One region of the Comamonas sp. wu1-DMT genome, then DNA from elsewhere that is predicted to be linked to it. Evidence: predicted binding sites of a transcription regulator. Region 1 holds the regulator's gene; each other region holds the start of a gene.

Region 1 (7,611 bases):
TGTGGTGGGCCGTGTACCGGGGCCAGTTCGAGAGCGTGGAACAAGAAGGCGAGCGCATTCTTCGCGACGATTGATGTGGCTCAACGAGTCCGACCAGAAACCAATGAACACTTTGCAAGATATCTAAGAGGTGCCCGATGGAAGCAACAAATAACAATGCTGTCTATTACGACGACACCGTCGTAAGACAGTTCTCTATCATGGCCGTGGTATGGGGGGTGGTAGGTATGGCGGTGGGCGTGTTTATCGCGTCCCAGCTGGCCTGGCCGGAACTCAACTTCGGCATTCCATGGCTGAGCTACGGACGTCTGCGTCCGCTGCATACCAATGCCGTGATCTTCGCTTTTGGTGGCTCGGCGCTGTTCGCGACCAGCTACTACGTGGTGCAACGCACCTGCCAGACCAAGCTGTTCATGCCCAAGTTGGCTAGCCTGACTTTCTGGGCCTGGCAACTGGTTATCGTCGGCGCAGCCATCAGCCTGCCTCTGGGTTACACCCAGGGCAAGGAATACGCCGAGCTGGAATGGCCTCTGGACTTGCTGATTGCCGTGACCTGGGTGTCCTATGCCATCGTGTTCTTCGGCACTATCGGTATCCGCAAGGTCAAGCACATCTATGTGGCCAACTGGTTCTTCGGTGCTTTCATTCTGGCCGTGGCCCTGCTGCACATCGTCAACAATATTTCCATCCCCGCCGGCTGGATGAAGAGCTACTCGGCATACGCCGGCGTGCAGGACGCGATGGTTCAGTGGTGGTACGGGCACAATGCCGTGGGCTTCTTCCTGACCGCCGGCTTCCTGGGCATGATGTATTACTTCATCCCCAAGCAGGCGGGCCGTCCCGTGTATTCGTATCGCCTGTCGATCGTGCACTTCTGGGCGCTGATCTTCACGTACATGTGGGCGGGTCCTCACCACCTGCACTACACCGCTTTGCCTGACTGGACTCAGTCCGTGGGCATGGTGTTTTCGCTGATCCTGCTGGCTCCCAGCTGGGGCGGCATGATCAACGGCATCATGACGCTGTCGGGTGCCTGGCACAAGCTGCGCGACGATCCCATCCTGCGTTTCCTGATCGTGTCCCTGTCGTTCTACGGCATGTCCACCTTCGAAGGCCCGATGATGGCCATCAAGACCGTGAACGCGCTGAGCCACTACACCGATTGGACCGTGGGCCACGTGCACTCCGGCGCTCTGGGCTGGGTGGGTCTGATCACCATGGGCTCTCTGTACTACCTGATCCCCCGTCTGTTCGGCCGCGAGAAGATGCACTCCGTGCCCGCGATCGAGCTGCACTTCTGGATGGCGACCATCGGCATCGTGCTGTACATCGCAGCAATGTGGATTGCCGGTGTGATGCAGGGCCTGATGTGGCGCGCTGTCAACCCCGACGGCACGCTGACCTACACCTTCGTGGAAAGCGTGAAGGCGACCTATCCCTTCTATGTGATTCGCGTGACTGGCGGTCTGCTGTATCTGGGCGGCATGCTGGTGATGGCATGGAACACCTGGAAGACCGCAATGGCCGGCCGTTCCGTCAAGGTGGCAGTGCCTGCCGTGGTGGCTCACGCCTGAGCATTGAGGAGCAAAAGCAATGTCTGATCAAAATAACGCAGCTCCCAAGAGCTTTTCGCACGAGAAGATCGAGACCAGCAACTTTTTGCTGATCGCGCTGACGCTGTTCGTGCTGACCATTGGCGGCCTGGTGGAAATCGTGCCGCTGTTCTTCCAGAAGTCCACGACCGAAGCCGTGGCGGGTCTCAAGCCCTACACACCGTTGCAGCTGATGGGGCGCGACGTCTATCTGCGCGAGGGTTGCTACAACTGCCACTCGCAGATGATCCGTCCCTTCCGCGCCGAGACCATGCGCTACGGCCACTACTCGGTGGCTGGCGAGTTCGTCTACGACCACCCCTTCCAGTGGGGCTCCAAACGTACCGGCCCCGACCTGCATCGCGTGGGCGGCAAGTACAGCGACGAATGGCATCGCATCCACCTGAACAACCCGCGTGACGTGGTGCCCGAGTCCAACATGCCTGCTTACCCCTGGCTGGAAGCCAACAAGGTGGATGACACGGCCGTGGCAACGCGCATGAGCGCGCTGCGCAAGGTGGGCGTGCCGTACACCGATGCGGAAATCGCCGGTGCTCAGGCCGAGGTCAAGGACAAGACAGAGATGGAGGCAGTGATTGCCTATCTGCAGGTCCTTGGTCGCGCCGTCAAGTAAGAGAGAAAGGGCTGGAAATGGATATCACCACCATGCGTATCGTGGCCACGCTGGCATCGCTGGCGTGTTTCGTGGGCATCTGGTGGTGGGCGTATGCCCGCCGCAACCAGGCCCGTTTTGACGAGGCAGCTCAGGTTCCATTCCTGGAAGACTGAGTCTGATCACCACAACGAGAACATCCCATGAGCGATTTCATTAACAATTTCTGGTCGGTGTATGTCGCGGCGATTACGCTGATCGGCATCTTTGGCTGCTTGCTGCTGCTGATTCTGGTGGCCCGCAAGAAGGTCGTGCCCTCGGGCGACAACACCACAGGCCATGTCTGGGACGAAGACCTGCGTGAACTCAACAACCCCATGCCCAAGTGGTGGATGGGTCTGTTCGTGATCACCGTGGTTTTCAGCCTGGGCTATCTTGTGGTCTACCCAGGTCTGGGCGGCTTCGGCGGCAAGCTGGACTGGAGCCAGACCGGCGCCTACGACAAGGAAATGGCCAAGGCCAAGGCAGATCTGGAGCCTCTGTATGCCAAGTTCACCAGTATGCCTACCGAAGAAATGGCCAAGGACCCTCAGGCCATGGCCATTGGCGAGCGTCTGTTCATGAACAACTGTGCGCAATGCCACGGCTCTGACGCTCGCGGCAGCAAGTCCTTCCCGAATCTGGCGGACGGCGACTGGTTGCATGGCGGATCTCCCGAGAAGATCAGGGAGACCATCACCAACGGCCGTATCGGCATGATGCCGCCCATGGCGGCAGCCGTGGGCTCGGCGGAGGATGTGCGCAATGTGGCGCACTATGTGCTGAGCCTGTCGGGCAGCCCTCACGATGCCGTCAAGGCTTCGCAGGGCAAGTCCAAATTCGTGGCCTGTGCGGCTTGTCACGGCATGGACGGCAAGGGCAACCCCGCGCTGGGAGCTCCTAACCTGACCGATGACATCTGGCTGCATGGCTGGGGTGAGGCGGCAATCGTCAACATCGTCAACAACGGCAAGCACAATGAGATGCCTGCCCAGAAAGAGAAGTTGACGGAGGCGCAAATTGCCGTGCTGGCTTCCTATGTCTGGAGTCTTTCGAATACGCAAAACCAGAAGTAATGCGTTTTTAAAAGGCGGTGCCCTGGCACCGCCTTTTTCGCGTTTCAATTTTCAGTAATTACAAAAATATTAAGGAACTGCGATGCCGTGCGATCAGGGGAAGCCCCGAAAAGTCATACCGATCACGCCTGAGCCTCATGAGGGCGGGCCTGAGTTGGTGCCTATGTTCGCTTCCGAGCAAAAAGTGTACTCACGCTCTATTAGCGGCGTGTTCTCACGGTGGCGCTGGGCCATGGTGTTTCTGACCCAGATCGTCTTCTACGGCCTGCCCTGGCTGCAGTGGGGCGAGCGCCAGATGGTGCTGTTCGATCTGGGGGCTCGGCGCTTCTATCTGTTCGGACTGGTGCTGTACCCGCAGGACTTCATCTATCTGACGGGGCTGCTGATCATCAGCGCACTGGGGCTGTTCCTGTTTACCGCCGTAGCCGGGCGTCTGTGGTGTGGCTTCTCCTGTCCGCAGACGGTCTACACCGAGATCTTCATGTGGATCGAAAGCAAGGTCGAAGGCGATCGCAGTGCCCGCATGCGTATCGACAAGAGCGGCTGGACTTTGGAGAAGATCTGGAAAAAGTCGCTCAAGCAGTTTCTCTGGATCGCTCTGTCTCTTTGGACAGGTTTCACCTTTGTCGGCTACTTCGTGCCCATCCGTGAGTTGGGTGTGGAGTTGATGGCCTTCCAGGGCAGCTGGCAGATTTTCTGGGTGGCGTTCTACGGCTTCGCCACCTACGGCAACGCCGGCTATATGCGCGAGCAGGTCTGCAAGTACATGTGTCCCTATGCACGCTTTCAGAGTGCCATGTTCGACAAGGACACCATGATCGTCAGCTACGACGCCGAACGTGGTGAAGCTCGCGGCCCGCGCAAGAAAGACGTCGACTACAAGGCACAGGGCCTGGGGGACTGCATAGATTGCAAGCTTTGCGTTCAGGTCTGCCCCGTGGGCATCGATATCCGCAAAGGGTTGCAGTACGAATGCATCGGCTGCGGTCTGTGCATCGATGCCTGCAACTCCGTGATGGACAAGATGGAGTATCCGCGTGGCCTGATCCGATTGACCACTCAGAATGCCGTCGCCAAGGCCTGGAAGCAGGTGCAGGTGATTCGCCGCATTTTCCGCCCGCGTGTGCTGATTTACTCGGCCGTGCTGGTGGCCCTCAGCGCCGCCATGATCGCCAGTCTGGTGCTGCGCGAGCCGCTCAAGGTCGATGTGATTCGCGACCGTGCTGCGCTTTCGCGCATCGTGGCGGGCGGCAAGCTGGAGAACGTCTACCGTCTGCAGATCATGAACGCCACCGAGTCCGAGCAGCGCTACCGTATCAGCGCCGTGGGCCTGGAGAATCTGGAAGTCGCATCCGAGCAGGAAGTGAGCGTTGGCCCTGCAGAGACGCGCGGCATTGCGGTGCGGCTGCAGATTCCGTACGGCTCAGCAACTCCCGGCTCGCACCCCGTACACTTCAATGTGGATGCAGTGACTGCCGGAGCAGGGCGTATTTCCGAGAAGACGGTGTTCCTGGTGCCGCGTTAATGCCAGGTCTTGACGGTCTTCGTGAGCCATCACGGAGGCCGGACAAGGGCACCGCCAATCGGCAACAATTTATGCCACCCTGCCGTGTGTGTCTGGGTGGTCAGAATTTGGAAAGAGGTTTCATCATGTCGGCAGCACAAGCCAAGGTCTCGCAAACGGCCAAGATCATCCACCCCGAGGACGGCAAGCCCTGGTGGAAGTTTGCCCATGTCTGGCTCATCATCGCCGGCCCGGTGATCGTGGTGATTGCCGGCTTTGTCACCGCATACATCGCACTGAGCAGGCCTGATCCCGTGATTGACCCTGACTACTACCGCCATGGCATGGAAATCAACCAGCGCCTGAGCGAAAGTGAAAAAAGCCTGGCCCCAGCAGTCACCGGCCGCAATCATGCGGCCACGCCAGCCAAGGACCATCCGCTGGATCGCTGAGCGCTCCGGCGCTTGCTCCGCCAAGGTCGCTTTTGCGGCCTTTTTTGTTGCCGATATCAAAATCAGAGCGTGTTGCGCATGTTCTGTCTAACGTTGATGTAGAAGCAAATAGTTTTTTGATATCCAGATGGCGCAGGATGCTACTGAAAAGAGAGTGGTTCAGGGTTTCCCGCCACGGTGCATGCCCGCAGTCCTGCATGAACGGTCACCACTGTTGTGCAAAATATGACCAAGCCCACAGCCCAAGGAGAATCAGGATGGATGCTCGACGCTGGATGTGGATTGTCTGGCCGGCCTTTCTGGCGGCGGCAATCATGGAGATGGTGGTTTTCGCCTTTGTGGACCCGCTGGATGTGCACTGGCTGGGCTCCCCCCTGGACTGGTCGCGCCAAGCCATCTATACGGTCGCTTTTTTTGCCTTCTGGGTCGTGACCCTGATCGGAGGTGCGATGACGGTGATGCTGGGTCGCTCCGTCAGCGATCTCAATGGCGGCATCGTTTCCGAGCCTCTGCCCGATTAATTCGCACAGACAAAAAAGCCCGCTGTCCGCGGGCTTTGTCTTGAGAGTGTCTGTCGACTCGGTTCAGTTCTGGCATTGCTGGCTGTTGACGATGCGTTTGAGCGCCTCGGTATCCAGGATGCGCAGGTGGCGCTGCTTGACTTCCACAATGCCTTCCTCTGCAAATTTGGAGAAAGTGCGGCTCACGGTCTCGAGCTTGAGGCCCAGGTAACTGCCGATTTCTTCGCGCGTCATGCGCAGCACCAGTTCCGACTTGGAAAAGCCGCGTGCCGACAGGCGCTGAACCAGGTTCAACACAAAGGCCGCCAGGCGCTCTTCGGCACGCATGCTGCCCAGCAGCAGCATCACGCCATGCTCGCGCACGATTTCGCGGCTCATGACCTTGTGCACATGGTTCTGCAGGGCCGTGACCTCGCGCGAGAGCTGCTCCAGTTTGTCAAACGGCATGACGCAGACCTCGGCGTCTTCCAGGGCCACGGCATCACAAGTGTGGTGGTCGTTGACGATGCCGTCCAGACCAATGATTTCGCCAGCCATCTGAAAGCCTGTGACCTGGTCGCGTCCGTCTTCGGTGGCCACGCTGGTCTTGAAGAAGCCGGTTCGAATGGCATACAGCGAGGTGAACTCTTCGCCATTGCGAAACAGCAGACCGCCGCGCTTGACCTTGCGGCGCGTGGCCACAATCTCGTCAATGCGCTCCATTTGTTCATCGTCCAGGCCCATGGGCATGCACAGTTCACGCAGATTGCAGTTGGAGCAGGATGCTTTGATGGTCTGAAGATTCATGGGCTTTTTGCAACGGCGCAGACAGACACGGAGTGGAGAGTCGCGCTGGTCATTGACCTCGTGGTTGAAGATGAGATGGATCAAATTGTCGCAGCACTTGCCTTGAGGTCTCTTGATTTTCATCAAGGACAGGGTGATTGCCTTGGGGCACATTGCCTGTATTCGTTCAAAAACATGCGCTTTTGCCTATTTTGGGCATGATTTTCAGGATCTGATTTCCATTGAAATCTGCTCTATACAGAGTGTGGGCGCACCCTAACTCCCAGTTATGACCGCAGTCACGCCTGAGTTGCTGAGCCGCTTTGATATCCCCGGCCCACGCTACACATCGTTCCCAACAGCCGACCGTTTTGTTGAGGCTTTTGGTGCAGACGACTACATACTGGCACTCAAGCAGCGCAAGACGCATTCTGGCTCGCGCGCTTTGCCCCTGTCCGTTTATGTGCATGTGCCGTTCTGTGAGTCGCTTTGCTATTACTGCGCCTGCAACAAGATCGTGACCAAGCATCATGAGAAGGCTGCCGAGTATCTGGACTACTTGAGCCGTGAGCTGGCCATGCATACCGAGCATTGCGGCAAAGGTCAGCTCGTAAGCCAGCTACATCTGGGCGGAGGCACACCGACCTTCTTCAGCGATGCCGAGTTGCAGCAGCTGATGGTCTTGATGCGTGAACATTTCAAGCTGGATCCCGCGGGCGAGTACTCCATCGAGGTCGATCCGCGCACCGTCAGCAACGAGCGGCTGAGAGCTCTCAAGAACATGGGGTTCAATCGCCTGAGCTTTGGCGTGCAGGACTTTGATCCCGCGGTGCAGAAAGCGGTGCACCGCGAGCAGCCCGCCGAGCAAGTATTTGCGCTGGTGGCCGAGGCGCGCCGCCTGGGCTTTGTCTCCATCAATGTGGACCTGATCTACGGGCTGCCCAGGCAGACGCCCGAGTCTTTTGCGCGCACGCTGGCACAGGTCAATGAGCTGCGCCCCGATCGCATTGCACTGTATGCCTATGCGCATCTGCCCGAGCGCTTCAAGC
Region 2 (7,611 bases), 470 kb from region 1:
CAAAGCTGCACAAAGGGACACAAAGGCTTAGCAAGGCTATTGAGGCTTTCATGCTGTTTCTCCTTTGTCCCCGAGTCTTGACTTGGGACGCCTCAACTCGGGGGCAATACAACTGAGTTCACGGACTTTATCTAGTTGGCGGCCGAGTTCGCCCATCCATAAGCATTGCCCGAAGTTCCACCACCATTGGAGCCTCCGAAGGCTGTGCCCAGGCTGAAGCCGGTAGTTGTCGCGTTGCCGACAGAGGAGGCGCCGGAGTTATTGCTGGTCGAGGTTCCTCCCGGGCCCGAGATCGCCTGTGAGTTCCCGCCAAAGTTGGAGTTGGTATGGGCAGTGCTGTTCACCACCGCAATGCCGTTGCCGATGGATGCAGTTCCAGCCACATTGTTGGTGCTCGAGTTGGCGTAGCCTCCGGCGCCACCGCTGACCAACTTGCCGGGAGCGTGGCCGAGGTAATTGCTACCTACGTCCGAATGTGCGTTGGCGTTGGTGGTTCCGTAGCCGCCGGCAACGCCGCCTCCGCTGGTCGCAGCAAGACTGCTGACGGTTCCTGTGGTGGAGGCGCTTCCGCCGACACTCGATTGCCCCGAGGCCACAGGCCCCCAAGAGCCGGTGGTGCCGGTGCTGGTTCCAAAGCCGCTTGCTTGAGCGCTGGCCGTCGCACTATTGAAGCTCACAGCGCTGCCTGTGCCGGAGCTGGCAACCGAGGAATAAGTTCCTGAGGACGCATTGGTCCCCGTATTGGTCGCAGCAGATGCCACACCAGCCAAGGCAGCAACCGCCATGACAATCAAAGACTTTTTCATGATCATTCCTTTGAATAGCGAGTTCTCAGACCACGGGGATGAATTCAGGCGAAAGACCATTTGCCAGTGCACAATGATCAATGCCAACCGGAGTTGCGTTTTGGCGTCGCAGATGCCTGTTCCAAAACGTTCTTTCGGTTAATGGCAGTTTCAATAAGCCGGATGAAAACAGAAATACCTTGTTTGGGCACGAATTAGGATTCTGTTGATCTGCTATCGTTATTTGTGCAATTTATTGAAATATAGAACTACATTGCTATCAACAATGAAGCAAAATCAGATGATTCCATTATTGTTTATAAGTGTAAGTTTCAAAACAATATAATTGTCTATATTGAGATGGCTGTATACGAATATTTTCCGAGAAGAAAGCAATCTTGTTCTTCTCGATTTTTAATACCAATATCCAGTGGTTTTTAATTGTAAATAATGTACTGTCCCATTTGATTGAATAGTATTTCGTGGATTTATTACCTTTTTTGAGTTTTCGGAGAAGCTGAAAGACGATCACTCAGGAGTGGTGCTTGTGGTTTGTCATGTCCGATGTCGGGGCGAGCCTAATCCGGCCCAGATTCTTGTTGCAAGCCAATGGTCGGCAATACGGTTGCTCCTCGCCAGGTTCAAGATATCGCCGCAAGTTGTTGGCAGTCGTTTCAATGCCATCCCTCGTAGGCGCGAGCGACGGGACTTTCCATCCCGATCGCCCGCCAGAGCTTTAGGCCCTTATCAAGCCTTTCTCACTCTCACTGGCAGCCCTTGCCTGACCACTGCCCCCGATACCCAGTCGATCCAGACATTGTCCTTGGCAGGTCGGGTCGGATCGACAAAGCCCAGAGCATTGAGATTCACGCCATTGCCGTGCTGTGGGTTGGCATGGGTGGGCTGGCCGTCAACCTTGTGGGCCACGGCGCCCAGTTGCTTGTGACCGTAGCCGTGCTCAATGGCGATCGCACCGGGCGCGATACCAGCGCGTACCAGGGCCACGCCTTGGAGTTTGCCGCCGGGGGTGCTGAGTTCGATGTGGTCGCCATTGGCGATGCCCAGTTTTGCCGCGTCGGCCTTGTTGATGCCCACAGGATTGTGCGGGTGCACCTGGCGCAGGCGTGAGGCGGCGATGGACATGCTGCTCATCAAGTTGGACTTGTAGCTGGTCATGGTCAGCGGCCAGTCTTGTTCGGAAAACACTTGGCGCATGTCCGAGCCGTCGGCCAGGCGCGTGGGGTACCAGGTGGGGCAGCCGCTGTAGCGTTCGCCGGTCATGGAGTGGCGCATCCTGGACAGACCTTCGTGCCAGAAAGTGGCCGGGAACTTGGCCTGCAGCTTGAGCTGGTCGTCCGTCCATGCGTCTTCAACCTTGTCGAAGCGGCCGCCACGGCTCATGACCATGGCGACGCGGCGCACTTCTTCGGGGGCGACACGCTGTTCCAGCGATGGCATCCATTTCTCGAGGCCGGTGATTTTTATGTCGTCATCGCTGGCTTCGGGTACAGGCTTGCCCGCCTGATAGGCGATATTGCACATGCCGCGCAGGTAGAAGTCTTCGGCGTTTTCCAGGTCCAGCAGCTCGCCTTGCTTGGTGCTCATCGCATTCTTGCCAAAACCTGGCAGACCCAATTGCTTGGCCACGGCAAAGATGAAGGTCTCGAAGCTGATGGCCTGGCCGTCTGCCGTTTTGGCCGTGGCGGCTTCTACCGTGGGCCAGCGCACTGTGCTGCTCTTGGCTACGACGTCGGCCCAGGGCGCGCCAATGCCCCAGCTCTCATAGGTGACGGTGTCTGGCACGATGTAGTCGGCCAGAGCAGAGGTCTCGTTGATGAAGGGGTCCACTGAGACAAACAGCGGTAGCTTTTTCACGTCCTTGACCGAGTCTGCCAGCGCATTCTCGAAGCCGCACATGGCGTAGATGGGGTTGCTGATGTGGTTGATCCAGGCCTTGACCGGGTAGGGGTAGCCCAGCATGCCGGCGGCCAGCATCTCGCTGGAAAGGCCGCCAGGCGCGGGATACCAGGGCGCCTTGGCGGGGTAGGGGTTCTGACCCGCTTCCTTTTTGCGCTTGAATTCGCTGGTCTTTTCGTAAGGGAAGCGGGTGCGCGACAGGGCCACGCCCCGGGGTTTGACTGCGCCTTCAAACTGTGCAAAGTTGTATCGCGGTCCCGGGCCAAAGGGGCCGAACGGGCCGGCATCCATGACCCAGCCGCCGCGCACATTGAGGTTGCCGATGAGGTTGTTGAGCATGGCAATGGCATAGGCGGTGTAAAAGCCCGAGCCATTCATGGTGCCGCCGTGCGAGTTGGCCACGGCCTGTTTGCCATGACTGGTGAATTCGCGCGCCAACTCCTCGATCTCCTTGACGGGCACGCCGCACAGGGTCGCGTATTCCTCCAGCGTCTTCCTGTGTGCTTCGGCGCGCAGTTTGACAAAGGCGGTGCAGACGGCGATAGGCGCAGGCTCTTCGGTGGCGTCGGCAGCCTTGATGGGTGTGAATTTGCGCTCGGCAACCAGTTCGGCGGGTTGGGCCACGGTATGAGCGGCCAGGCTGCCATCGTTCAGCTGCACCACATACACATCTTCGGTGGGTGTTTTTTCGTCGATAGGATCTGGCATGGGCAGACCAATATCTGCGCCGCGCAGGAACTGGCCGTAGCGCGGATGCTTGGGCTCGTTGACCAGCAAGTGGGTGGCGTTGCTCCAGCTGGCTTCGCCAACGCTAGCCATGGCTGCGGGGCCGGGCTGGGTCAGAAACTGCTTGTCATAGCGCTCGTTGTCGATGATCCAGCGGATCAGGCCCATGGCCAGTGCCAGGTCGCTGCCGGGTTTGACGGGCAGCCAGCGGTTGTTGTCACCTGCCGCATGACTGGACGATGTGGGTAGCATGGGCGAGACCACCACGTATCGATAGGTGTTCTCGCCGCGCGAGCGGGCTTCGGCCAGCTCGCGGCCCACGCGCTGGAATGGGTTGCCAGACTGAGCCGGCGAGGTGCCTATGAACAGGCCAAATCGCGAGCTCTTCCAGTCCGGCTTGCCGTGGGGCATGCCGGCCATATCGCCCAGCGCCGCGCCCGTGCCCACCCGGTAGGTCTGGCCGCAGTAAGAGCCGTGGTTGGACACGTTGATGGTGCCGAACGATTGTTTGGCAAAGCGGTTGACCAGCGGAGTACGGCCTTCGTTGGCGGCCTCCGTCACCAGCAATTGGTTGGACTTTGGGCCGTATTCGGGATTGGCTTCATCGATCAACGTGTTGACGTCGCGGATGGCGCGCAGGCCATCCACATGGCCTTCGCCGAAGAGATCGCCGCCTTCGCAGATTTCCTGAACCAGCTCTTCGAGCGTGATGCTCTTCCACTGGCCGGAGCCGCGTGGACCAACGCGCTTGAGCGGCTTGAGAACGCGGTGCGGTGCTTTTTGGTGCTCGAGCATGGCCGATCCACGGGCGCAACTGGTGGCACGTCCTTCCAGTCCGTTGTCACCGCCCAGCATGGCGTAGACCTCGCGAACCGGTGTTTCCATGGGCGCGGGGTGGGTGGTGGCCAGCGGGTGATAAGGGTTGCCGGCGATACGGATGATCCGGTTGTCGGCAGTATCGACGCGCACACGCACGCCGCACTGCGTCCAGCAGCCCAGACACGAGGAGGGGCTGACCACCTGGCCGGGCTGGGTCGTCAGTTTGCCACTGACGGGGTCGATGCGGAATTCGGGCATCAGCGAGTTGCCGCGCGTGGCGCTCTGGGTGGCTTTGCCCGAGCTGCCGGTGATCAGCCCCTTGGCTCCCTTGGCCACGGTTTCGCCATAGCCTGCGGCAAAAGCTGCCAGACCGCCTGCGACGGCACCGCCGCGCAGCAGCATGCGGCGGCGGCTGGCATCGGTGCGATCGACCTCGATGTCTTGTGATTGTTCAGGGGAGAGTTTCTTGTCATTCATGGTCTTGCCCTTGGTATGGGGAAGGGCAGGCGCAGCAGTGGTTCTATGATATTGATAGCTGCAAGCGCTTGCTGATATTGCGTTTTAGGCGTATTTGGCTTGATTCTTAAACAGTGCCCGCTCGTTTGCGTACCGGAAACAGCTCCAGCGCCCAGGTGGTCAGCGCAACCAGTGCCACGCACAGGCCTGCCATGCCCAGCATGCCCATCAGGCCGTCACCGCCCAGTGGCATGCTGTAGAGATAGAGGCCGGCGCCGAATTTGGGCACGCCCTGCACGCCCATGAATAGTGCCCAGCGGAAGGCCCAGGCAGATGCCGCCAGGCCGGTGCCCAGCACCAGGGTGTAGCCCTTGGCTGCCAGACGATGCTCGCCGCGCAGCAGGGCCATCACCACGGCTGCTCCAAACACGGCCGAACCAAGCATGGAGATGCGCCAGACGGGGAACTCATTGAACAGGCGCACAGCCATGTCAAATGAAGGGCTCTGGCCCGCGATGCCGGCAATTCCCCAGGTCAGGGCGCTGGCGATCAGGCCGGTGGCCAGCCACAGGCCCAGATTGCGCAGCCCTTGCAGGGCTGCAGCATCGGGCTGCAAGGATCGGGGCAGAAAGCGGTAGAGCACAAAGCCCATGCCCACGGTGGCCAGCCAGCCGCTGAGTGCCAGATTGATCGGTACCCACAGCGTGTTCCACAGCGGGCGCGATCGGATGACCATGATTTCGGCGCCCGTGTAGACCACGATGCTGAGCGTGGACAGCACCAGTACAGGCACCAGCAGGCGCATCAACCGCTGCTTGCCCAGCCACCACAGCGCGCACATCAACACGCACAGCCCGACAAACGTGGGCATGAGCACGGCACCCAGGCTCATCCACGACCAGGGCGTGAGGTGGGCATAGAAATGCCAGAAGCGCGCAGGCTGGTGCAGGTCGGCCAGCAGGGCCACCGGTGCGGCAATCGCACTCATGGCCAGCACCAGCACCGCTGTGGGCAGCAGGCGCTGGAGCAAGCCTTGGGCCGGCCCGAACGCACAGGCTGAAGTCAGCAGTGCGGCCCCCGTGGCCATGCCGACCAGAAAGAAATACTGCACGGCCCATGGCAACCATGCCGCTTCGTAGGCTGGGGTCAGGAGTTCAATGATTTGCATGAGGGCACTCCTTTCACAGATGTTCGGCAACAAGGCGAACCGTGGCCTGACCATCGACACCGTTCACAAACTCATCGGGCAGACCGATGTAGAAGACGTGCGGCTTGGTCTTCATGCCGGGCTTGAGGACCTTGATATCGTCCTTGTGAGCATTGATGCGCTGGTTGATTTCGCTGTGCGCGTCGTTCAGATCGCCAATCACGCGCGCGCCACCCACGCAGCTTTCCACGCAGGCGGGCAGCAGACCGGCTTCCAGGCGGTGTTCGCAGAAGGTGCATTTGTCGGCAGTCTGCGTTTCGTGATTGATGAAGCGCGCGTCGTAGGGGCAGGCCTGCACGCAATAGCCGCAGCCCACGCAGCGCTCGTTATCGACAAGAACAATCCCGTCGGTGCGCTGAAATGTGGCTTGCACCGGGCAGACGGGCACGCAAGGCGGTTCGTCGCAGTGGTTGCATAGCCGCGGCAGACTGACCATGGCGGCAGCCGTGTCGCCGGCTTGGTCGATTTCGTATTGCAGCACCGTGGTGCGGAACTGGCCGATGGGGGGCTGGTTTTCGACCGAGCAGCTCACTGTGCAGGCCTGGCAGCCAATGCATTTGCGCATATCGACCAGCATGCCGAAGCGCTTGCCTTGCATGCCGGGTCGGCGCAGGGGCTGGAAGCTGGGGTCGCCGGGCAGCGCTGCGCGGGCGCTGCCCACAACACCGAGGCTGGCGGCCATGGCAATCAAATCCTGCAAAAAACCGCGCTTGGTGGGCGCAGTCACTGCCTGCTGAGGTGCCTGGGTAATGGATGGAGTGCTGCAGGTGCAGGCCGAACTGCTGGTTGCGCAGTCGGAGAGTTCTCGTTTCTGAAGTGGCATGGCCCTTCCTTTCATCGTCGCACTGGCACCAGAAAACCCTGATGCTTTAAACATAAAAGAGTATTAAATTAATATCTTTTATGTCTAATTGACTATATAAAAGTTGCCGTTTGCGCCACTTGATTTGAGTCAAGTCTTCGCTTGCTTAAGCGTTTTTTGAATGGAACTCCCGCAAGCAGATGACTTGTTGCCGAGCATGCAGCCACTTTATTAATGAACTGTTAAGCAATCAGTGTGTTGCCGTATGTAATCCACTTTGCTTGGCGGCAGATGCTGGAGGTCAAGCTATGCATGCACGGCATGCCTGAGCTCAGGCTGAGGTCGCTCTGCTGCGCCAACGTAAAGGCTGCTGCAGCAAACAGATTGGTTTGGAGCCTTGAACGGCTTTATATTCCTTGACATGAGGCAGTTTCGCTGCTGTCCGACAGTGCCGCAGGCCCGTGAGTTTCTTGGAGGCGGTGCGTTTTCTGTAAGATGTTCACATGCTGCAGGTTTTATGAGCGGCCGGCCCTGATGCTTGCTGTCTCGCAGCTATCTTGGTGCACTGCCAAGTGCATGCGATATTCCAATTTCGTCACATTGAAAGGATCGATATGTCACGCTCTGTTTCCGACGCCGTTTCCACCGCCCAAGACGATCTGGAAAAACTGGTCAGCGATCTGCGCGGTCTGCTGTCTGCCCGTGAACTGGACAAGCTTCCTGAAATCAGCGTGCTTCGTCAGCGCATCGACGACGGCATGGCCAACGTGCGCGAGTCTGCCGTGCGTGCGGCTCAGGACGCCGCTCGTCAGGCGCGCGAAGCTGCCGATGTGGCGGATCGTTATGCCCACGACGAACCCTGGCGCGTCGCCGGTGCCGCGCTGGCAGTGGGTGCACTG
Region 3 (7,611 bases), on a different contig from region 1:
GTACAAGATGGGCAAGCGACTTGCAAGTCATGGCTGCAAAATGCAGGCCAGCCAGTCAGGAGCTGCTGGCCGCACCCGATGGGGCAACCTGTCAACCGTTCAAACGCGTCAGCAACAGTGCAAGAGCGATAAACGGCGATTGAGGCCAAAGTAACGCCTCTGCCAACTATTCAAATGCATTGACTGTGTGAGCTGCAGAACCGGATCGAGAGGACCCCAAAACTTGCCCGCCTTGCGCGGGCATTTTTTTTGGCTGCTAGGCACATCGCTCCGATACTTCTCCCAATCGCTCACGATGCCCAGGCAAGGTGAACAGAATCTGGAGATTCTGCGAGTCCATTTGCTGCACCACGATGGAGCCGTCTTCGTGCAGATAGATCCGCACAGTGTGTGCATCATCCAGATCCCAGTGCGCAACGCTCGTATTCACCCCCCGCCAGCCATGCTCCTCGCACAGCCGACGCCGGCGCAAGGCCTTCAAAAATTCCTGCGAAGCACCAAGCTCTGCATTGGTTTGCACCCAGCTGTCGATCACCAACTCATAAGCCATCTGCTGCGTATGGCAAGGCTTGGCCAGCTTCATATGCCTGATCCAGGCATCTAGACGGGAGGCAAAAGTGTATTGCAGGTGGTGGGACATGGGCTTTTTTTGAATTCAGTAGGGCACAGGGCTAGATCGCCACTTGCGCATCAAAAATCAGAATTTTCCTACGCCCAATTTACCGAAAAGTGCAGCAGAAACAAAATCTACATCACCAATAGGTTCAGGGTTTAACACTGCTTGACGACCGGCCTGAGAGACAACTGGCAGAGCGAGACTTGCCAGAGCCACGGTGAACTCTGAGCCTGCACGGTGACATATCTCAAGGATTGGATAAGCTGGCTTTTGGACGCTTGCCAGCTGCTCAGCCACCGCATTGCCTAGTATTTCGGGAGCACCTACCGATGACTTGCCTGTTGGAATTCAGGCAAGGCGATTCAGCCCTGCTTTCGTTGACTCAGGCCAGAGCATCGTCATCCTGAAATTCAATGCGCCTCTCTCAAAATTGTCATCATCAGGCAATTTTTACGTTCAAACCCATGCCGGCTCAGAATAGATTTCATTAAAAAAATCTATCTTTTCACTCAGTTACTTAGCACGGCCACTTCATCAAGAAAAGATGACAGCGGCACCGGCAAAGCACCTCCCCAGCGCTTCAGAGAAGCTCACACAGCAGATCTGCTCTGTCCATTAGCGCGATCTGTAAGTGCCTACATACTTCCTTACATCCTCTTGATACAACATCAGTCAAATGCAATGAAATGTCAGCTCGCAGGTCCTGCGGCAAGTCGTTGAGCAACAGGGAGTGTCGTCATGAGAAAAGTTAATCCTGCCGCCAAGAACGCGAACCGCGCTTTTGTCCGTCTGCACACGTATGTGACCAAGCAATTCGACTGGGATCTCTTCACCAAGGACTACCGGGTAGTCCTGCACACTGACGAGGATGGAGGCGTCACGCTCTACATCGTCAAGGTCTTCGACAAGGATGGACAGCCTGCCGCACTAGGGCCAAAGATCCCTAACCAGATTACGTTCTCTTACCGTCAGGCTCCCATCATGTCGGTATGGACAGAGTTCTTTAACGACGGCAAATTCAGTTGGCGCAATGTCTCCTGCCGCTAGGGCGCAGCGGTGGAGGATGGTGAATTGGCTGTCGGCATAGACACCCGTCGCTGCGCCAGGAGCGCCATCCTGTCCAACACATTCAGGAGAGTTGCATGACCCGCTTCCAACCGATGCTTGCAACTGCTGCCCTGCTCAGTCTCATGACGCTACATCTCAGCAGCAGCTCCATGGCGCAGGCCGCCTTTACAACCCCGGGCGGCTACACCAACTCCTACAGCGGCCAGATCACGGGCAACGGCATCGTGCAATACGGGCTCGAAACGCGGCCCTTCCAGCGCATGACCGTCACGCTCAACACCAACAATCCGTCCAGTCAGATGAACGTCTTCAAGGACGGCTCTGCCCAGCCTCTATGCCAAGGCTCGGCCAACAACAACATCTGCACCTTTCGCATCGAACGTGGTGCCAGCTATCGCGTGCTGATCTTCCTCACGCGTGAAGCCGCCCAGCGCGGCGAAAGTGCACGCTTTACGCTCACCACCGAAGAAAGCACCTGACAGCTTGACTGCCGTCAAGAACCCCTCAGTCCATGGCTTGTAAACTGGCTTCAACAGATTCAAAGTGAAAGCCCGTTACACAATATGGAAAACTTTCCCAAAGACATCTACACCGAGCCCACGCCCGATGTGAATACCCTGGCCAACCTCGGCCCCCTCACCGGCATGGCCGGTATCTGGATCGGCAAGCGCGGCCTGGACATCAACCCAAAGGCTGACGGCCCCGAAAAGCAGGCCTTTATCGAGCACATGGAGTGCCAGCCCATCGATGCGCAAACCAACGGGCCACAGCTCTTCTATGGCCTGCGCTACCACACACGCATCGTCAAGCCCGACGATGTGGAAACCTTTCACGACCAGGTCGGTTACTGGCTGTGGGAGCCTGCCACCGGCAACATCATCCAGACTCTGACCATCCCGCGCGGACAGACCGCCATGGCCACGGGCAAGACCACGGCTGACGCCACCAGCTTCACCCTCAGGGCCGAGCGCGGCTCCACCGTCAACGGCATCTCCAGCAACCCGTTTCTGGAGCACGCCTTCAGAACCGACGCCTATACCATCACCATCACCAAGCACTCGGACGGCACCTGGTCGTACGAGCAGGAAACCACGCTGACCATCCCCGGCCAGAGCGAGCCTTTTGCCCATACCGACCGCAACACCTTGCACAAGATTGGCGAGCCCACGCCCAACCCAACGGCAAGGGCCGCAGTTGAAATCTGATTAGCACTCTCAAAGGACTCCACGCCCCGGCCGAATTCACTGGATCCGCAGGGCGCACACTCCCCCGATTACCGCATCGTCCGTGATGACCTTACGCTGCTGGCCATGGCCCTTACAGGCAAGAAGGCGCTTGCCTTCAAACCGGCTTATATAGATGCCTTTCAGCGCATGGAGGCCGTTCGCAACAGGCTGCCGGCATTCGGCGCATGGAGCTGACCTTCAATCTGGTCGCGAAGACTGAGGCGCAAGTGCACCGCACTGCGTTCAAGACCTTGATACGGGGCGATGCCGATAGATGAGCGCACAGCAGCCACCTGCCGAACCTGAATTACGGTCGCCCACCCTGCGCCATATACAGCCGATTGTGATCGAGCTGAGGCAGGCCTCCTTCGACAGCCTGCCATGGCGCATTGCCGACGGCGAGATCATCGGCTCGACCGACGCCCAACTGGCCAAACTTGCCAAACTGGCCAAACTGGCCAAACTGGCCAAACTGGCCAAACTGGCCAAACTGGCAACAGCCTACTCCCAGCACCGCGAGAGGCAGTCCAGCCTGCCGACCGGCAACAGCCGCAGAGCAGGCTGCGCAAGACCTTCGGAAAATCTACTTTTGATAGCTTTCAACGCTTTATGGATAAGGGCTTGAGGCGGTTTTTACTTGCAACCTCATGAATTTGATTTCCATCAAGAAACCGTCTGAATACTCATTTCAAGGTGTTGCATTAGCAGCCCTGGAGTGTGAGTATGAGTTCGGTGATCGATCGAATTGATTTGGCAACAAGACGCGCACCTATGCGCAAGGAGGCTGGATATGTTCAAGCACATTTTGATTCCTACGGACGGCTCTAAGCTCTCTGAGGCCGCGCTGCGCGCGGGCATACAACTGGCTAAGGAACAAGGCGCACAGGTGACGGCGCTTTATGTGATGCCGGATTACGCAGCCATGATTTACGGAGCCGAGGCGCTGATCGCCTACAACTCTGCAGAGTTCGACAAGAGCGCCCAGAAGGAAGCAGATCAGGTGTTGCAAGCTGCCCTGGACATTGCCAAGACCGAGGGCGTGGCCTGCCAGACGGTGCGGGTCACGAATATCTCCATCAATCAGGCCATCATCAAGCAGGCGCAGGAGGGTAACTGCGATCTGATCTGCATGGCATCACACGGCCGCAAGGGCATTGCCGGCATTTTGCTGGGCAGCGAGACCCAGCGCGTACTGGTCAACAGCAGCATTCCGGTTCTGGTGCACCGCCCGGTTTAAGCATGCTCGACTGCAGCGCAGCCACTTCCCGGCCGCTCTCATAATGCAAGCAACGCCCCATCGCCCTCGTGCGGTGGGGCGCTTTTTCATGGCCGATCGTCGTGTAGCATCGGTGCATCAAATTGTGAGCCTTTGGTTCCATTTGTCACGCCGGCAGCGGCGTCTCTTGTTCATTTTGAAAAAAGGGAAAAGCAGATGAGTCACGCAATCGCAACCGCTGCCGGCCTGGCGTGGCAGACCGGCCCGATTCGCCCGAGAGCCTGCACCTGCGGCAGCGTGGTGTGCCAGTTGCTGCATGAGCGGGTGATGAGCGATATGTCGCGCCGCATGTTTGTGGGCGGGGTGGCGGCCATGATGGCGCCATTTGTGACCCTGCATGCTGCCGAGACAGGCGAGGGCGGGGCGGCCAGGCCGGCCGACCGCCCCGTGTTGCTGACCAATCTGCGCCTGTTTGACGGCACGGGCAAGTCGGTGCGCCAAGGCGTCCAGGTGCTGATCCAGGGCAAGCTGATTGCCGCCCTGCCCTCTGCCGGCGAAAAGGTGGAAGGTGCGCAAGTGATCGACTGCCAGGGCAAGCTGGTGATGCCGGGCATGATCGATACGCACTGGCACACCATGCTGGCAGCCATTCCGCAGATGACGGCCATGACGGCAGATCTGGGCTATCTGTATATCTCCGCCGCGCAGGAGGCACAGCGCACGCTGATGCGCGGCTTTACCTCGGTGCGCGACGCGGGCGGCCCCGCCTTTGCGCTCAAGCGCGCGATCGACGAGGGCATGATCCCGGGCCCGCGCATCTATCCAAGCGGGGCGATGATTTCTCAGACCTCGGGCCATGGCGACTTCCGCCTTCGCAGTGATATTCCGCGTGCAGCGAACGAGCCGCTGAGCATGGTGGAGCAAACCGGCGTGGCCATGATTGCGGATGGCGAGACCGAGGTTCTGCGCCGCGTGCGCGAGCAGTTGATGCTGGGGGCATCGCAAATCAAGATGCTGGCAGGCGGCGGCGTGGCATCGCTGTACGACCCGCTGGACAGCACCCAGTTCACCGAGAAGGAGTTGCGTGCCGGCGTGGAGGCCGCCGCAGACTGGAACACCTATGTGATGTCGCATGTTTACACCCCCAAAGGCATCAAGCGGGCCATCAAGGCGGGCGTAAAAAGCATCGAACACGGCCAGTTGGCCGACGAGGAAAGCGCGCGCATGATGCGCGACGAGGGCGTGTGGTGGAGCCTGCAGCCGTTTCTGCAGGACGAGGACGCCAACCCCTACACCGATGCAGTGCGCCGCGAGAGCCAGTCGCGCGTGGCCCAGGGCACGGTGCGCGCCTATGAGATGGCGCAGAAGTACGGCATCAAGACGGGCTGGGGCACGGACATTCTGTTCAGTCCCAAGGGCACGGTCACACAGGGCAAGCAACTGGCCAAACTGACGCGCTTTTACGACCCCATGACGCTGCTGAAGCAGGCCACGGGCACCAACGGTGAACTGCTGGCCCTGTCGGGCGAGCGCAACCCCTATCCCCAGCCGCTGGGCCGCATAGCCCCTGGCGCATTTGCCGATCTTCTGGTGGCCGATGGCGACCCGACGGTGAATCTGGACTTCCTGAGTAACCCGGAACAGAACCTGCGCCTGATCATGAAGGATGGCAAGGTTTACAAGAACACGCTGTAAGAGAGACAAATGACCCAGCACATCAACACCACTCCGGGTATGGCAGCGGCGGCGCTGGCCGTGAGCCTGCTGGCAGGCACGCCGGCCTGGGCACAGGACAAGACGGCAGCCGATGCATGGCGCTTTCAGCTCACGCCCTATGTATGGATGACGGGGCTGGACGGCAGCGTCCGCCCGTTCAGAGGAGCGCCAACGGTGAGCGTGAACAAATCGTTCTCGGACATTCTGGAGGACCTGGACGCTGCAGCCTTTGTGAACGGCACGGCACGCAAGGGACAATATGTGCTGCAGGGAGATTTCAGCTACGCCGCTACATCGGACAAGGCTGCCTTACCCTTAGGCCTGAGCGCAAATGCCAAGATTCGCCAGACCTCGCTGACGATGACCGGCGGGCACAACTGGATGCTGAGTCCGCGGTCGAGCGTTGACCTGATGGCGGGCCTGCGCCTATGGCAGATCAAGGCCGAAGTAAGTGTGCCAGGAGTGGGTTCGGCGCAGTCCAACACCTCGTTCGTCGACCCAGTGGTCGCCGCACGCTGGCGCTACGATATTGCGCCGCGCTGGTCCACCTTGGTGTATGCCGATATGGGTGGGCTGGATGTGGGCTCGAAGTTCACCTGGCAGGTGCACGGCTCGGTGAACTACCAAGTCAAGGAAAACATCTTTGTGTCCGTGGGCTACCGCCACCTGAGCGTGGACTACCGTGACGACGGCAAGCGACTGGACTTCAGCCAGAGCGGCCCGATCGTCGGAGCGACGTTCAGGTTTTGATCACCACCAGCGGATAGCCAACACCCAGCCCGTCAGACCTGCGGCTGCAACGCCGCATGCAGCAATGGCATAGGCGATGGCAATCGCTGCGGGCGAACCAGGCTGCGCCAGGCCCTCTATAGCACTGGATTACCTGGTGCGTGATCTCGCTCGGTTTCAGCGCATGGAGTCTCCTCAACCACCGGGGAGTCAGAGCCTGAAAACGCGCTCGAAGCACCACCACAGGACAAACCAGGGACGTGCGCACTCATTGCTGCAGCCTGCCTTTCCTTGCTCCATCAGCCGCCCGCGCCAGACGACAATGTCAAAGCAGCACCAACTGACCAAAACCAGAAATCCGACAGGCCACAAGGCATCAATGAACCGCACCGAATTTCTGCAACAGCCCGAAGTCATTGGCTTTACCGACTGGCTTGCAGCCACACTCCCCCAGCGACAGATTCAGTTGAACATTCGCTCTTCCAGCTACGTACCCAAGGGCTTGATGGCCACCACCCGTTTTGCCGATCTGGTACCTCACCACTACCGCTGGCGGGGGACTGGCCTGGCAACGGGCGACTGGGCCGAGTCGTGCATCAAGACAAGCGCTCTTTCTGCCAAGCTGCGCGCTGCCGTGCAGGCCAACGATGCGACAGCCACCCTGGCCGCCTGTAGCGACGTGCTGGACTGGGGCGGCGAGCGCAACCCCGAAGAAGGCGCGCGGCCCTTTCTTGTGGGCCTTGGCACTAACATCAGCCACTACATTGCCCAGACCCACCAGGAAATGGCGCTTGGCTCGGCCAGCCTGCGTACCGGCTTTCCGACAGTGCGGCTCATGAACTCCATGCTCACCAAGGTGCACGCCTTTTATTCAGCCGAAGGCTTGCCCATCTATGACTCGCGGGTCAGTGCTGCAGCGGCTGCACTGGTGGAGTTTTGGCGCCGCAGTAGCGGCACGCGCCACCTGCCCGATACGCTGAGCTTCCCTCTGGCCGGCGGCAGCCAGAAGCCCCAGCACAAACTGGCTTGCCTGTTTGACC
Region 4 (7,611 bases), on a different contig from region 1:
CAGCCAGGAGATGATGGAGGCGATCTCCGCAGGCTCGCCCAGACGCTTGACGGGCACGCCCGCCACGATCTTTTCGAGCACATCGGGACGAATGGCCTTGACCATATCGGTGCCGATGTAACCAGGGCTGACTGTATTCACGGTCACACCCTTGGCAGCCAGCTCTTGAGCCAGCGCCATGGTGAAACCATGCATGCCCGCCTTGGCGGCCGAGTAGTTGGTCTGGCCGGCCTGGCCCTTGGCGCCGTTGACCGAGCTGATGTTGATGATTCGGCCCCAGCCTTTTTCCACCATGTCTGCCACCACCTGCTTGGTAACGTTGAACATGGAGTTGAGGTTGGTTTCGATGACCGACTTCCAGTCGTCCGGCGTCATCTTGACGAACATGCGGTCGCGGGTGATACCCGCGTTGTTCACCAGCACATCGATGTTGCCGTGCTCTGCCTTGGTCTGGTTGAAGGCTTCGACGGTGGATTCCCAATCCCCCACATTGCCAACCGAGGCATAAAACGTGTAACCCAATTGCGCCTGCTCGTCCAGCCACTTGCGGTAGTCGCGCGATGGTCCGCAACCCGCGATCACCTTGAAGCCATCCTTATGCAAACGCTGGCAGATTGCGGTACCGATACCGCCCATGCCCCCCCGTGACGTACGCTACTTTCTGACCCATTCATCTCTCCTGTCAATCAATGGTTATTTCACGATCACACTATCAACGATAAGAATTCTTAGGAATTGCTTATCGTTTTGAACGCCACACACCCTGCACGCTGGCCATGCCAGTATGCAATCGAGTAGGTCCGAATGAACCCGCTTTCGCCGTGGTTTACCTCGTGATCTTCCCTAGGGTCGATGGGAGGCTGGCATCAGCGGGCTTCCCAGACTGCGCCGGTCTTCAGGAGCACCGGAGCAGTCTGCAATCCTGAAGCCTCAGCAGGCTTCCACAGCCATAGCAACACCCATGCCACCGCCGATGCACAGGCCGGCCAGGCCCTTCTTGGCACCGCTGCGCTGCATTTCATGCAGCAGCGTCACCAGAATGCGGCAGCCCGATGCACCAATGGGGTGACCGATGGCAATGGCACCACCGTTGACGTTGACCTTGGCGGTGTCAATACCCAGATCCTGATTCACCGCGCAGGCCTGTGCGGCAAAGGCTTCGTTGAGTTCGAACAGATCCACATCGGCAGCCTTCCAGCCGGCGCGATCCAGCGCCTTGCGCGTGGCATAGACAGGACCCAAACCCATGACCTCTGGGGCCAGGCCGCTGGTGGCGTAAGACACGATCTTGGCCAGAGGCTTGAGGCCCAGTGCCTTGGCCTTGGCCGCCGTCATCACTACCACGGCGGCGGCGCCGTCGTTCAGACCCGAGGCATTGCCGGCCGTCACAGAACCGGCCTTGTCGAAAGCGGGCTTGAGGGTGGCCAGCACATCGGCATTGGTCTTGCGGTTGACGTATTCGTCACTGTCGAACACGATGGGGTCACCCTTGCGCTGGGGAATGCTCACGGGAACGATTTCGTCCTTGAACTTGCCAGCATCCTGCGCGGCCGCAGCCTTTTGCTGGCTGGCCAGCGCCAGCGCATCCTGCTGCGCGCGGCTGACGTTCTTTTCCTTGGCCACGTTCTCGGCAGTGATGCCCATGTGGTATTGGTTGTAGACATCCCACAGACCGTCCACGATCATGGTGTCCACCATCTTCCAGTCACCCATGCGCTGGCCGTCACGCGAATTGGGCACGGCATGGGGCGACAGGCTCATGTTTTCCTGGCCTCCGGCAACCACGATTTCGCTGTCTCCGGTTGCCACGGCCTGAGCTGCCAGCATAACGGCCTTAAGGCCGGAGCCGCAGACGGCATTGATCGTCAGCGCAGGGGTCTCCTTGGCAATGCCGGCCGCCATCATGGCCTGACGCGCAGGATTCTGCCCGGCCGCCGCCGTCAACACCTGACCCATGATGACTTCACCGACCTGGTCCTTGCCCACCTTGGCACGAGCCAGAGCCTCGGAAATCACGGTCGCCCCCAGCTGGGTTGCAGGAATCTTGGCCAGAGAGCCGCCGAACTTGCCGACCGCCGTACGCACGGCGGAAACGATAACGATGTCTTCCATTGCTGACGAACCTTTCTAGGTTTCTTACAAGTGATGCATGCGTGCGGGTTGCATCCTGTTCATCGTGCCACCCGCCGCTTCCTATCACGGTGCGAGCCTTGTTTGCTGCACCGCAATATGGAACTGATTGTGCCTCAGGCCTCGCTCAGGCTTTTGACAGAACGTAGCGACCCGGAGCATCTTCGATGGCTTCATAGGCACGTGCACGGCCATAGCTCTTGGGAGCCGCGAACTGCTTGCCTGCATGGCTGCCCAGCCAGGCACTCCAGTCCGTCCACCAACTGCCCGGATACTCCGTGGCCTCGGCCAGCCAATCGTTGAACGCCTCGGGAAACTCGCCATCCTCACGCAGCCAGTGGCTGCGCTTGTTCTTGGCCGGCGGGTTGATGACGCCGGCGATATGGCCGGAGGCACCCATCACGAAACGACGCTCGCCGCCCAGTACCTGCGACGAGGCATAGGCCGCAGCGACAGGAACGATGTGGTCCTCGCGCGAGCCGTAGATATAGACCGGCATCTTGAGCTGGCTCATGTCGATCTTCTCGCCGCACACGGTCAGCACGCCGGGCTTGATCAGATTGTTCTCGAGGTAGAGATTGCGCAGATACCAGGCGTAGAACGGGCCGGGCAGATTGGTGGAGTCGCTGTTCCAGTAAAGCAGATCGAACGGCGGCGGCGTCTCGCCCTTGAGGTAGTTGCCCACCACATAGTTCCAGACCAGATCGTTCGGGCGCAGAAAGCTGAAGGTGGATGCCATGTCCTGGCCCTTCATCAGCCCGCCCTTGCCCATTTGCATCTCGCGCAGGCGCACCATGTTTTCATCGATGAAGATGTCCAGAATGCCTGTGTCGCGAAAGTCGATCAATGTAGTCAGCAGCGTCATGCTGGCGACGGGAAAAACTTGGGCCTCCACCTTGGCCGCAGCAGTTTTGCTGCTTGTCTTTGCAGCCGCAGCGCGGCTGCGGGGCTTGGCCCCTTGCGGCTGTCCATGCTCGCGGGCATGGCGTGCTGCCAGCACTGCCATGGCGGTAGAGAGCATGGTGCCGCCCACACAGAAACCGAGCACATTGATCTGTGGCGCCTCGCAGATATCCTGAACCGTGCTCACTGCCTTGAGTACGCCATCTTCGATGTAGTCATCCCAGCTCTTGTGAGCCTGGCTTTCGTCGGGATTGCGCCAGCTGACCACAAAGGTTCGATGGCCCTGGCTGACGGCATAGCGAATGACGGAGTTGTCCGGCTGCAAGTCCAGAATGTAGAACTTGTTGATGCAGGGCGGCACCATCAGAAAAGGCTTTTCGAATACCTTGGCAGTCAGCGGCTTGTATTCGATGAGCTGGAACAGTTCGTTCTCGAAAACCACAGCGCCTTCGGTGGTCGCCACGTTCTTGCCCACGGTGAACAGGCTTTCGTCGGTCATGGAGACATGACCCTGGCGCATGTCGGCCAGCAGATTGGCAATGCCCTGAGCCAGGCTCTCGCCCTTGGTTTCAACAACCTTGTTGAGCGCATCGGCGTTCAGTGCCAGAAAATTGCTGGGCGCCATGGCTGCCACCCATTGCTCGACCGCAAAACGCACCCGGTTGCGTGTTTTCTCATCGCCCTGAACCGCTTCGGCCATGCCGGTCAGCATGCGACTGCCCAGCAGGTAGTTGGCCGCGGCCATCGATGCAACGGGATTGGCGCTCCACTCGGGCTTGGCAAAGCGCTTGTCCCTGGACAGCAGGGCCTGAATCTGCTTGCCATCCGCGAGCGATTGCACTGACTGCAGGTATTCCTGCTGCAACCCCTGCAGTTTGGCCGCATCGAACTGAACCGCTTGAGCCGGACCCGTTGCCATCTGGGGCATGGCCGATTGCATGGCATCCATGACTCCGGCCCAAGGGTTGGGTGCTGCACCCAGACCCGGCATGGCGCTGAGCCCCATGGGAGCACCGGACTGCATCTGCTGAAGCGTCTGGAGGCTCTTGCTCCACTGCTCCTGCCAGAATTGTTGAATGGATTGGCCAGCCTGGCCCCAGCTCGGGTCAAAATTCATGCTTACATCCTAGTCAAGGCAAGCGACCGGCGATCTCAGGGTCTGGGGACGCTTGCGGAATCTGCAATACGGCTCACACGGCGGCATTGTCACCTATGTGCCAGGCAGTTCCGACAAGAAGTAGCTTCATTTAGCCGTTATGAAGCTGTTTTGACACAAAACAACCCGGAGCCAGCATGCTTTCTGGCTCATTACAGAAGCACCATGTACCTCATTGCCATCGCCTGGATGTACGTTGTCGTGATGATGACGATCGCCGAGGCTGCCAGCCCCGGCGCACCCTGCTGGGTGCATTTTTCACCTTTGTGCTCTATGGTCTGCTGCCGCTTTCCATCGTGCTCTACATACTGGGCACGCCGGCCAGAAAGCGCCGCCTCAAAGCCCGGCAGGAACAGGAAGCACTAGCTGCAGGACACGCGCGCCCCAGTCCCGAATCAGGCGTCGCGCCAGATGCTGGCAGCCAGCCGCCCGCTGCCGCCCAGACGGACGGCGTCGCGCCGGTGCGAGAAGAATCGTGATGCATTGCTGACCGTGCACCAGGGCAGGCTGCCATCGTTGCCGAAGATTGCAGCAATGCCCAATGCAGCAAGCCTCTGGCGTGCCAGCTGCGCCAGATCGGCCAGATATTTGGTGCAACTGCCCTCCACAGGCACAAAGTGTCGTGCCGCCTCGGCGTCATGCGCCACGAAGATATCCCGCACCTCGGCCCCTACTTCGAAGGACTTGGAACCTATGCACGGGCCCAGCCAGGCCTGGGTGCGAGCGGCAATGCTGGACGGCTTCATGTCAGCCTCTGAAAGCGATTGCTGCGCCTGCACTTTCCGTGAAAAGGACTCGAAAAGCATCTCCAGCACACCGCCGGGCAACGGTCCCTCGGACTGCTGTCTGCCGGGCGGCATGCCGGCCAGACCGCGCCAGCCCGCATGGGCCGCGCCCACGACCAGCCCCGAATCATGGGCCAGCAACACGGGCAGACAGTCTGCCACCATGACGGTACAGACCACGCCTGCATCGTCGGTCACGCAGGCATCGAAGGCTGCACCATTGGACTCGGCCACATTGCCTGCGTCCAGCGTCAGCACCTCCACACCATGTACCTGCTGCAAGAACGCCGTGCAGGCACCAGGGGTGCGGGCCTGCAGCGCCGCATTGAACAGTTCACGGTTTTGGCGCACGTGAGCGGGGTTGTCACTCACGTGGTCGCCCAGGTTCATGCTGCCCCAGGGTGCCTGGCTGACGCCCCCCTCGCGCGAGGTGCAGATGGCATGCACCCCGGGCAGAGCCGGCCAGTCGGGGACCAGCCAGGAGTCAGGCCAGAGGTCCGGTGGACCCGGCCTATAGGTCTCGCTCATGACGCCCTCTTCACTCAGCATCCGGACAGGCCGAAGGATGGGCCTGCTGGAAAGCCGGCAAGGCGTTGCATCGCTCGACCACGCCCATCAGGCGCGGTAGAGCCTCGAGATTCACATTGAAGCGCTGGGCGTTGTAGATCTGCGGGACCAGGCAGCATTCGGCCAGCGTGGGCGCGTCACCCCAGCAAAACGCCGACGGCGCCAGGCCCATGGCCTTGCGTTCGGCATCCAGCAGCGCCAGCTGACGCTCGAAGGCTTCCAGGCCGGAGCGCACCCAGTGCGCATACCAGCCATTCTTGGCCTCGTCGCTGGCCCCCATTTGGTGCACCAGGTACTTGAGCACGCGCAGGTTGTTGAGCGGATGGATCTCGCAAGCCACCATCTGCGCCAATGCGCGCACATGGGCACGGCCCAGTGCATCCCTGGGCAGCAATGGTGTTTCAGCATGGGTCTCATCGAGATATTCGATGATGGCCATGGACTGCGTGAGCCAGTGCCCCTCGTCCGTCACCAGTGCGGGCACCAGCGCGTCACCCACATGGGAGGCATAGGCCACAGCCTTTTGTTCGCCGCGCACCAGATGCACGGGCACGGAGTCATAGGACAGCCCCTTGAGTTGCAGCGCAATGCGCACACGATAAGAGGCGGAAGAACGGAAATAGGTATGCAGCTTCATGATGTGAGCAGCATAGCGCGAGCCGCGCGGACTGGCATTTTCCCTAGGGCCGGAATACGTAAAAGCCGTCATCAGCCACGCCGTCTCCGGGCCTGCATCGTGGCACACTGCTTGCCACATCAACCATTGCTGATTTCAGCGCGTGTTCCTGCCGAGGACTTCATGAGTTACGTGTTCAATCCCCCTGCCGTTGCCAGCCTGCCTGTTGTGGGCCGCGGCGAGCGCTTTCCCATTCACCGCATCTACTGCGTGGGCCGCAACTATGAGGATCACGCCAAGGAAATGGGCTTTACCGGCCGCGAGCCGCCGTTCTTCTTCATGAAGCCTGCGGACGCGACCGTGGCAGTGGAAGCCGGCAGCACCACCACCGTGGCCTATCCCACGCTGACCCAGAATCTGCACCATGAAATCGAGCTGGTCGTTGCCATCGGCAAGGCCGGCAAGAACATCAAGGCAGCCGATGCACTACAGTACATCTACGGCTATGCCGTGGGTCTGGACATGACACGTCGCGACCTGCAAAACGACATGAAGAAGCAAGGCCGCCCCTGGTGTATCGGCAAGGCTTTCGAGCAATCCGCCCCCATAGGCCCCATCACACCAGCCGATCAGGCGGGAGACATCGTCAACGCCGAGATTTCGCTGCAGGTCAATGGTGACTATCGCCAGCGCAGCCACATCCACAAGCTGATCTGGAATATCGCCGAAACCATTGAGCATCTCTCCAGCGCCTGGGAGCTGCAGCCCGGCGACCTGATCATGACCGGCACTCCCGAGGGCGTGGCCGCCGTGGTCAAGGGTGATGTGCTGGAAGGCGCAGTCACCGGACTTGAGTCCATCAAGATCCAGATCGCTTAAGAATCCCTGGCGCACAGGCAGTTTGCGCCGGCCAGGTACTCGGGGGAGTCGCACCGCAAGGTGTGACTCCCTTTTTCATAGCTGTTTGCGCATGTTGTACCTGCGCTAGCGGCCTGATTTGCTTATAGTTGCGGGATGATTTTTCGCAGCCCCATCAAGTTCTGCCGCAATTGCGGCACCGCAGTCACCTACCGCGTTCCTGACGATGGGGATACGCGCGAGCGTGCCGTTTGCCCGGCCTGCCACACCATTCACTATGAAAACCCGCTCAATGTGGTCGGCACCCTGCCCGTGATGGACGACGGGCGCGTGCTGCTGTGCAAGCGCAATATCGAGCCGCGCCGCGGCAAATGGACGCTGCCTGCAGGCTTCATGGAGCTGGCCGAAACCACCAGCCGCGGAGCCCAGCGCGAAACCGACGAGGAAGCCGGAGCCGACATCGAGCTGGGCAGGCTGTTCAGTCTCATCAACGTGCCCCAGGTAGGACAGGTCCATCTCTTCTATCTGGCCCGCCTCAGAAGTACGCAGTTCTACCCCGGGCCCGAGACCATGGAGGCCCAGTTGTTCGCCGAGGC

What was found. The regulator FNR, encoded in region 1, switches genes on or off when oxygen is low (the NO sensors DNR and NnrR bind a similar motif). The targets are predictions, from matches to a motif close to TTGATNNNNATCAA.
Region 2: dsrO (sulfate reduction electron transfer complex DsrMKJOP subunit DsrO) is a predicted target of FNR. The motif match lies at 6,853-6,866, and genes of this name have one in related genera.
Region 3: V8Z78_RS12370 (universal stress protein) is a predicted target of FNR. The motif match lies at 3,564-3,577, and genes of this name have one in related genera.
Region 4: V8Z78_RS20875 (PHA/PHB synthase family protein) is a predicted target of FNR. The motif match lies at 4,301-4,314, and genes of this name have one in related genera.

Annotation. Positions count from the first base shown of each region.
Region 1 covers NZ_JBANEM010000001.1:542,876-550,486, reverse strand. Annotated here, with positions in the region: gene ccoS (cbb3-type cytochrome oxidase assembly protein CcoS) at 1-74, shown strand, start outside; gene ccoN (cytochrome-c oxidase, cbb3-type subunit I) at 138-1,574, shown strand; gene ccoO (cytochrome-c oxidase, cbb3-type subunit II) at 1,594-2,226, shown strand; gene V8Z78_RS02540 (cbb3-type cytochrome oxidase subunit 3) at 2,244-2,381, shown strand; gene ccoP (cytochrome-c oxidase, cbb3-type subunit III) at 2,409-3,320, shown strand; gene ccoG (cytochrome c oxidase accessory protein CcoG) at 3,403-4,845, shown strand; gene V8Z78_RS02525 (FixH family protein) at 4,971-5,276, shown strand; gene V8Z78_RS02520 (hypothetical protein) at 5,534-5,797, shown strand; gene fnr (fumarate/nitrate reduction transcriptional regulator Fnr) at 5,861-6,583, opposite strand; gene hemN (oxygen-independent coproporphyrinogen III oxidase) at 6,852-7,611, shown strand, end outside.
Region 2 covers NZ_JBANEM010000001.1:77,062-84,672, reverse strand. Annotated here, with positions in the region: gene V8Z78_RS00375 (hypothetical protein) at 1-52, opposite strand, end outside; gene V8Z78_RS00370 (hypothetical protein) at 132-806, opposite strand; gene V8Z78_RS00365 (tetrathionate reductase subunit A) at 1,533-4,724, opposite strand; gene nrfD (NrfD/PsrC family molybdoenzyme membrane anchor subunit) at 4,831-5,871, opposite strand; gene dsrO (sulfate reduction electron transfer complex DsrMKJOP subunit DsrO) at 5,885-6,733, opposite strand; gene V8Z78_RS00350 (DUF883 domain-containing protein) at 7,327-7,611, shown strand, end outside.
Region 3 covers NZ_JBANEM010000007.1:171,672-179,282, reverse strand. Annotated here, with positions in the region: gene V8Z78_RS12395 (hypothetical protein) at 257-583, opposite strand; gene V8Z78_RS12390 (hypothetical protein) at 1,355-1,663, shown strand; gene V8Z78_RS12385 (hypothetical protein) at 1,759-2,163, shown strand; gene V8Z78_RS12380 (FABP family protein) at 2,248-2,889, shown strand; gene V8Z78_RS27130 (Rha family transcriptional regulator) at 2,929-3,105, shown strand; gene V8Z78_RS12375 (hypothetical protein) at 3,185-3,535, shown strand; gene V8Z78_RS12370 (universal stress protein) at 3,701-4,147, shown strand; gene V8Z78_RS12365 (metal-dependent hydrolase family protein) at 4,343-5,821, shown strand; gene V8Z78_RS12360 (porin family protein) at 5,831-6,592, shown strand; gene V8Z78_RS12355 (hypothetical protein) at 6,951-7,611, shown strand, end outside.
Region 4 covers NZ_JBANEM010000017.1:47,678-55,288, forward strand. Annotated here, with positions in the region: partial or broken gene phbB (acetoacetyl-CoA reductase) at 1-670, opposite strand, end outside; gene V8Z78_RS20870 (acetyl-CoA C-acetyltransferase) at 931-2,112, opposite strand; gene V8Z78_RS20875 (PHA/PHB synthase family protein) at 2,258-4,150, opposite strand; partial or broken gene V8Z78_RS20880 (hypothetical protein) at 4,355-4,668, shown strand; gene V8Z78_RS20885 (purine nucleoside phosphorylase YfiH/LACC1 family protein) at 4,585-5,502, opposite strand; gene maiA (maleylacetoacetate isomerase) at 5,513-6,178, opposite strand; gene V8Z78_RS20895 (fumarylacetoacetate hydrolase family protein) at 6,341-7,036, shown strand; gene V8Z78_RS20900 (NUDIX hydrolase) at 7,172-7,611, shown strand, end outside.